One region of the Bacillus sp. 5w2 genome, then DNA from elsewhere that is predicted to be linked to it. Evidence: riboswitches for the same ligand, from Rfam matches in the RefSeq annotation. Region 1 holds a riboswitch; the other holds the start of a gene.
The links. A riboswitch is a leader RNA that binds a small molecule or an ion and turns the genes downstream of it on or off. The one in region 1 is predicted to bind thiamine pyrophosphate.
Positions count from the first base shown of each region.

Region 1 (4,262 bases):
ATAAATTCAATATATATTTTAGCGGATTATCTTTGAAAGATTGGTACACAGTGTCTCCTCTTTCTAAGCTTCTTGTTCGTGTTTTTTGTTATTAGGGACATGAATGTACCTAGCTATGAATAATAAAACAGCCATAAAGCATACGGGAAATACGGTAGTTAAATAAAAACCATTACTAATAATATTTGTTATTAGGGCACTTAATAGAAAGACGGCATTATAAATATGGGCAATTTTTTGTTTTAGTTGTACTTGAAAGGCTTCCATCATAATTTCTAAAGTAACAAAAGCAATGATAATAGATAAAAATACAGTATTTGTATTGTAAATGATTAAACAAAAAATTAAACCTAAAAAGGCTAAGTATTCAATTAAGAGAGATATATTGATATTGCGTGGCATACAATTTACCTAACTAAATATGGCAGTGGGTTTACTGCATTTGTTTTTTCAAAATTCCACTCTCCATTGTGTAATTCAAAATGAAGATGTTGCCCGTATGAATGACCTGTGTTTCCCATATGACCTACTAATTGTCCAGCTTGTACTTGATCACCAGCTTGTACAGTGCGATCTTTCATGTGAGCATAGACTGTCGTATATAATTTCCCGTTTATTTGATGGGCGATGAACACAACATTGCCATAGCTAGCTGAATAATATGATTTCACAACTTTACCTGCAGCCGCCGCCTGGATAGAGACATTACCCTGAGCTGCAATATCTATACCATAATGCATTTGTTCCCAGCGCATATCAAAGGTTGAGCTAACTCTTCCTTGAGTAGGGAATTTAAAAACTGCTGGAATTGAAGTAGGTTGAGCTGTTTGAGCTTGTGATTGCGTTTGCGTTTGATTTTGCACCACATAATGTTTTGCCACATATCCGTATCCTGTGCCAAAACGAATTTTATACCAAGTTCCTACAGTTTCCACTACTTGTATTTGTGTACCATTTTGTAATGAGCCAAGTAGTGCGCTACTTGTACTAGCGTTGCTACGTACATTAAGTTTAGGTGTTGCAACTGTGTATTTCGTATTATTTTGAACTGTGATGCCTTTTACTAAAGGCTGTGAACCATTAGACACGAATGCCTTTTGTACGTAACCTGTTTTGCCATTATGTAAAATTTTATACCAATCACCTTGTTCTTCTTGAATGGTAACGAATTTCCCATTTGGTAATACATCTAAAATTGAAGATTCTAAATTAGGTTCAGAACGAACGTTTAATGCATTGGCATTAACGATGTATTGATTATTAGATTGAAGTTTGTTTTTTAGTAGAATAGCATCTTTTTGTACGTAACCTACTTTATTATTAACAGATACTTTATACCAGCCATTAGTTGTTTCAAGTATGTTCACTTTCGTATTAAAGCGGATTGTATCAATTGATGAGCTATTTGCGTTATCTTTTGTATGTAAGGCTACTTGATCGACTTTTACATATCCAGTTTTCACATTAGATAATTGTTCAGCGTTGGCTGTTTGTACATTTGTTTCTCCCATAGAAGGAAGTAAAGAGGCAATTGCGACAGTAGTTGCTGTTAAAGCAGTAGCTTTCATATTCATATAATAGAGACCTCCTCTAGTTGTATAGTTGTAATTTTATTATAGTATAAAGATATAATATAGTGGGTGTATTCACATAAATGTAATATGAAATCAATATAAAAATAAATTTTTTGAGGATAATGATTCCTTTTTATCCAATTAATTAGGATAATAATTTCTAAGATAGAATATAAGTATTATATAGTTCTGTTATTTTGTTGACAATTGAGAAAATTAAAATAGTTGATGATGTCTTATTACGATGTTATACTGACAGTGATAATTTCATAGTTTGCTAGGAGAGCTGGTGTTGCCAGCTGAGAGTAGGCCGTAAGCCTTTGATCCTTTTCATTACCTGATCTAGATTATGCTAGCGTAGGGAAGCAATTCGGACACTAATAATGAGTCCCCGTTTCTTTGCGTATAGAAACGGGGCTTTTTTATTTGAAAATTTCATATTGAAACCACTAGGGGTGCTTGTTGTGCTGAGAGAGGAATAATCCTTAACCCTTACAGACCTGATCTAGGTAATACTAGCGAAGGGAAGTGGAGCAACGAATAAATTATAATTTTATTTGCTGTAACCACTTCTTATTTAGAAGTGGTTTTTTATTTAGATATATAAATTGAAAGGGGATAGAGAAATGAAATTTTGCGATAGATTATTAGAAACTGTACAACCAGTTTGGGAGATGAGTCATAATCACCCGTTTGTAGTAGGTATGGGAGATGGCACGTTAGAAAAAGATAAGTTTCAGTATTATATTATTCAAGATTATTTATATTTGTTAGATTATGCAAAGCTATATGCGATTGGTGTTGTAAAAGCAACGAATCCACAAGTAATGGGGAAATTTGCTGAACAAATTGATGGCATATTAAATGGAGAAATGACAATCCATAAACAATATGCAAAAAGACTTGGTATTTCTATAGAGGAGATAGAATCTGCAAAACCATCTGCTAAAAATTTAGCCTATACAAATTACATGATGTCTGTATCTCAAAATGGCACGCTTGCGGAATTAATAGCAGCACTTCTTCCATGTATGTGGAGCTACTGGGAAATTGGAAAGCGTTTAAACGATATTCCTGGAGCAAGAGATCATGAGTTCTTTGGTGAGTGGATTCAAGGATATAGTTCGGAAGAATACGGTAGCCTTTGTATTTGGTTAATAGATTTATTAAATGAAATGGCAGTTGGAAAGTCTGACAAAGAGCTAGATCGATTAGAGGAGATTTTCCTATATTCCAGTCGATTTGAATATTTATTCTGGGATATGTCCTATCGTAAGGAGATGTGGGGATTTGAGGAGCAAGAACATACTACAGTTTCATAATGTTTCTTTTCATTATGATGAGAAACCAATCATCAATGAATTAAATGCTTCTATACAAGATAAAGAGTTTGTAAGTATTATCGGACCGAGTGGATGCGGGAAAAGTACTTTATTTCGCCTTATTACAGGTTTAGAAGAAACAAGTACGGGACAGATAGAGCTGACAGAAACAAAGAGCCATCCTGTAGGGTATATGCCCCAAAAAGATATGCTCCTGCCATGGAGAACGATTATTGAGAATGCTGCCCTGCCGCTAGAGTGCCAAGGTGTACAGAAGAAAGAAGCACAAATAAAGGCAAAGGAACTGTTACATAAATTTGGCTTACAAGGGTATGAGACAAAATATCCGAAAGATTTATCTGGTGGTATGAGACAACGCGTATCTTTTATTCGAACTTTATTAACAGGCGGGGAGATATTGCTGTTAGATGAACCGTTTAGCGCGTTGGATGCGTTAACGAAGGCATCTTTGCAAGAATGGCTGTTTGAACAATGGAAAGAGTGGAAAAAAACAATTTTATTTATCACTCATGATGTGGAAGAAGCATTGTTTCTTTCTAATCGAATTTTCGTTGTAGAAAATCAACCGATAACTACTTTAACCGAGAGGATTGTACCGCTTGATCGTAATCGGACAAGAAAAGATTTGTATAAGCCTGAAGTGTTAGCGCTTAAAGATGAGCTTCTTAGTATGTTACAAAGGCAGGTACTCGTATGATGAACCGGTTGAAGGAACTATTACCTGCCCTTACACTTTCTAGTGTTTTACTTGTCATGTGGGAAATAGGCGCAAGAATTGTAGATGAGATGTACATTTTACCGTCACCGTCTGCAATTGTAATGAAGATATGGCAACTAAAAGATATATTATTTACAGTTCATTTGCCGGCAACATTATACGTCGTTTTAATAGGGGTAGCTATTTCTATCGTACTTGGGGTAGGGCTAGCAATATTAATGAATGCGAGTAATTGGATGGAGAGAGCATTTTATCCATTATTAGTTGCCTCACAAACGATTCCGATTACAGCGCTTGCTCCGCTCTTCGTTTTATGGTTTGGATATACGATCTGGAGTAAGGTTGTTGTCACGGTTTTAATTACGTTTTTCCCAATTGCGGTCAATACGTATGATGGACTACGTAGTACAAAAAAAGAATGGGAGGAGCTCTTAGTTACGTATGGAGCAACGAAAAAAGATATTTTTCTTAAATTAAAGTTACCATCTGCTCTTCCTTATTTTTTCTCAGCTTTAAAAATTGCAGTTCCGCTTAGTGTGATTGGGGCGGCAATTGGTGAATGGCTCGGTGCACAAGCTGGGCTAGGATATTTCAGTAAAAGAATGATGACGCAATTAGACGGAGCGG
Region 1 covers NZ_JBTIWT010000018.1:98,793-103,054, reverse strand. The annotation lists gene ACXY7N_RS24050 (hypothetical protein) at 64-402, opposite strand; gene ACXY7N_RS24045 (SH3 domain-containing protein) at 408-1,574, opposite strand; TPP riboswitch at 1,844-1,955, shown strand; TPP riboswitch at 2,016-2,118, shown strand; gene tenA (thiaminase II) at 2,201-2,896, shown strand; gene ACXY7N_RS24035 (ABC transporter ATP-binding protein) at 2,865-3,614, shown strand; gene ACXY7N_RS24030 (ABC transporter permease) at 3,614-4,262, shown strand, end outside.

Region 2 (4,262 bases), on a different contig from region 1:
TTGGTTTACCACAGTCTGGACAAGACTTCGTTGAAATGTTGTCATGTTTATATTTTTTATCACTCGATTTAATTTCAGAAACAATTTCTTTCGTATAGTTCTTCATTTCTGAAATGAATACTTCTTTTTTCAGTTTACCCTTCGCAATTGCTTCGAGCTTTTGTTCCCAATCACCAGTTAGCGTAGGTGATTTTAACTCTTCTGGCACTAAATCGAGTAACTGACGACCTTTTGAAGTAATGTGAATATCTTTACCACGTTTTTCAAGTAAGAATGAATTGAATAGCTTGTCGATAATATCAGCTCGTGTCGCTACAGTACCTAATCCACCAGTTGATTTTAACGTATCAGCAAGTTGTTTATTTTGCGTATCCATATATTTTGTAGGATTCTCCATTGCTGAAAGTAAAGTCGCCTCGTTAAAACGTGCAGGTGCTTTTGTTTGACCTGATGTTTGCATAATTAACTTCACAGTTAATGTATCGCCTTTTTCAATGTGAGGTAGAAGTTGCTCTTTTACGTCATCGGTTACATCATCATCTTCAAAGCGATTTTCATATACTTCCTTCCAGCCGGCATGTAGAATAGTTTTTCCGCGTGCGATGAACGTTTCATTACCAACTTTTGTGCGTAGCGTTAGTTGTTCGTATTCGAATGCTGGGAATAAAACGGCTAAGAAACGTTTTACAACTAAATCATAAATTTTACGTTCTTTATCTGTGAAGGCCGAGAAGTTAACGTATCCTTCTGTTGGAATAATTGCGTGATGATCACTTACTTTACTATCATCAACAAATGACTTATTAGACTTGATAGGCTTTTGTAATACTTTATGTGCTAAAGGACGGTACTCTCCAACGCCACATGCTTTTAGACGTTCTGGGAGTGTTCCAACGATATCAGATGAAATATAGCGTGAATCTGTACGAGGGTACGTTAGCACTTTATGTTGCTCATACAATTTCTGCATAATGTTTAATGTTTCTTTCGCAGAATAACCGAACTTTTTATTTGCATCACGTTGCAATTCAGTTAGATCGTAAAGACCAGGAGAGAATGACTTCTTCTGTTTTTTATCAATTTCTACAACAGTAGCATTATGTTTATCTAAACCTTTTACAATACCATCGATTTTTTCTTTATTAAAACTGCGACTATTGCCGTTTGCATCTTGCCAAGTTAGTTTTAACTGATTCGTTGTTTGAGCTTCGATGCCGTAGTAAGTTTGAGCTTTGAAGTTCTTTATTTCATCTTCACGATTAGCGATCATAGCGACAGTAGGTGTTTGAACACGGCCGCAATTCAGCTGGGCATTAAAGCGAGTCGTTAAAGCTCGAGTCGCGTTAAGACCGATATACCAGTCAGCTTCTGAACGTGCAACTGCAGAAGCGTATAAATTGTCATATGCTTTACCTGGTTTTAAATTAGCGAAGCCATCTTTAATTGCTTTATCAGTAACGGATGAAATCCATAGACGTTTGATTGGTTTGTTAACTCGAACCTTATCAATAATCCAGCGAGCGACTAACTCTCCTTCACGTCCAGCATCTGTTGCTACAATAATTTCAGTTACATCTTTTCTAAGAAGCTGACTTTTTACAGCATTAAATTGTTTCCCTGTTTGTTTAATCACCGTTAATTTCAAACGCTCTGGTAGCATCGGTAAATCTTCTAAATTCCACTTTTTATATTTCACATCATAGCTTTCTGGATCTGCTAATGTAACGAGATGACCTAAAGCCCAAGTTACAATATATTTACTACCTTCAAGGTAGCCGTTTCCTTTTTTATCGCACTTCAGTACGCGAGCAATATCACGTGCAACGGAAGGCTTTTCAGCGATTACAACGCTTTTTGACATATTTAAAACATCCTTTCAAATTTCCATACGTTAACTATAGCATACATCTTCTTGAGATTCAGTTTCGCTCCAGATTTGAACGTTTTTTAGTGGGATAACATCTGTTTGAAAGTGAATGATGGCGACAGAACATAATATGCACCATGATGAGACTATGAGAAATAGATACTTATTTATTATACGTATTGTTTTATTAGTTGCTTCTATATTAAATAGAAAAGTAAAGAACTTGTTATTTTACTAGAATAAGAGTAGACTTTGAAGTAGAAGAATACTAAACACATGGGAGTTTGTGGATGCAAACTGAGAGTATGACTAATCCGTCATTGACCATTTGAACCTGTTGGATAATGCCAGCGTAGGGAGAGTGTAAAAGCACATGTTCAGGCACTTTGCGTACGCGCAAAGTGTCTTTTTGTGTATCTCCCATCACTATAGTTAGGGGATGAGAATGATGAATATAAAAGAAATTAGTAAAGTAGTGGATTTGGTGAGAGAATCTAATCCGCTCGTTCATAATATTACAAATGTCGTTGTAACAAATTTTACAGCTAACGGTTTGTTAGCGTTAGGGGCATCGCCTGTAATGGCGTATGCAAAAGAAGAAGTAGCAGAAATGGCTAGCATTGCTGGAGCGTTAGTATTAAATATGGGGACACTTCGCCCTGAAGAAGTAGAAGCAATGTTACTTGCAGGTAAATCAGCAAATGTGAACAATGTACCAGTACTGTTTGATCCAGTTGGTGCAGGAGCAACATCGTATCGAACAGAAGTTGCGAGACATATTCCAGCTGAAATCGAGTTAGCGATTATTCGCGGAAATGCAGCTGAAATAGCGAATGTTATTAATGAGAGATGGGAAATTAAAGGAGTAGACGCTGGTGCTGGAAATGGTAATGTCGTAAGTATTGCAAAGCAGGCAGCAGACGAATTGAATACAGTTGCGGTAATTACTGGAAAAGAAGATGTTGTTACAGATGGAGAGCGAACTATTCTTATTCAAAATGGTCACCCTATTTTAACGAAAGTTACAGGTACTGGTTGTTTACTAACTTCTGTAATAGGAGCATTTGTAGCGATAGAAAAGGATTATGTAAAGGCAGCGGTAGCCGCATTAACATTTTATGGTGTAGCTGCGGAACTAGCAGCTGCCAAGACAGTGGAAAAGGGACCGGGTAGTTTCCAAATTGAATTTTTAAATCAGTTAGCGAATACCACTTCAGGTGATATTGAGAAGTATGGGAAGATTGAGATTATATAGTAAGGAGGGGAACTAGATGTCGCGGATTACAAAGGCTGAAATGTCTAGGTTATTATCAGTATATTTTATTATGGGAAGTAACAATTGTACGAAGGAGCCACTACGAGTATTGAGAGATGCACTTGAAGGCGGTATAACAATTTTTCAATTTCGTGAAAAGGGGGAAGGCGCTTTAACGGGAGAGAAACGCATTTGTTTCGCAAAAGAACTACAAGCAATTTGTAAGGAGTACGGTGTACCATTCATCGTAAATGATGATGTGGAACTAGCTCTCGAGTTAGATGCAGATGGCGTGCATGTTGGACAAGATGATGAAGGAATTACTTCTGTTCGTGAAAAAATGGGGGATAAAATTGTTGGTGTATCTACACATACAATTGAAGAAGCACGTTGGGCAATTGAAAACGGAGCTGATTATTTAGGTGTTGGCCCTATTTTCCCAACGAGTACGAAAAAAGATACGAAAGCTGTGCAAGGAACGAAATGTTTAGCTCATTTTAGAGAGCAAGGAATTACAATACCGATCGTCGGAATTGGTGGTATTACAATTGAAAATACAGCTTCAGTTATAGAAGCAGGTGCGGACGGTGTTTCCGTTATTTCCGCGATTAGTTTAGCAGAATCTGCGTATGAAAGTACGAAGAAGCTAGTAGAGGAAGTAAGTAACAGTTTGTAGAAGAAGGCTATGTAGTATTAAAAGGCTACATAGCTTTTTATTTTTTTCTGATATTGATATTTAGAAAAAGGGAGATGATTGTTTGAAACGTAAACAGTTTGTAGAGTTGCAAAATGAATTATTTCGTTTATTCGAACAAGGAGACTTTGATGTTATTTATAGATACATAGATAAAGCGAAAAGAGAGTTCCCTGAAAGGATGGATAAAACTAGCTTTTGGGAAGCGTGTGTACTTTCGATAGAAGGGAAGTATGAAGAAGCAATTGTTAGTTTAAATGAAGCTTTAGAAAAGGGGATTTGGTGGAATCCACATACACTTATGCAGGATGAAGATTTAAAGGAATTACGAGAGAATGAAGCTTTTAAAATGATAGTGAAAAAGTGTGAAGAAATCTTTAAGAAACAGCAGCTAACAGCCGACCCGAAATTATTTACTTATGGAAATGAAGAGGCGAAGACAGGAC
Region 2 covers NZ_JBTIWT010000007.1:103,021-107,282, reverse strand. The annotation lists gene topB (DNA topoisomerase III) at 1-1,861, opposite strand, end outside; TPP riboswitch at 2,134-2,243, shown strand; gene thiM (hydroxyethylthiazole kinase) at 2,316-3,122, shown strand; gene thiE (thiamine phosphate synthase) at 3,139-3,798, shown strand; gene ACXY7N_RS14615 (alpha/beta hydrolase) at 3,881-4,262, shown strand, end outside.
Region 2: it holds a riboswitch for thiamine pyrophosphate, as region 1 does, so the genes downstream of both, thiM (hydroxyethylthiazole kinase) here and tenA (thiaminase II) in region 1, are expected to answer to the same signal.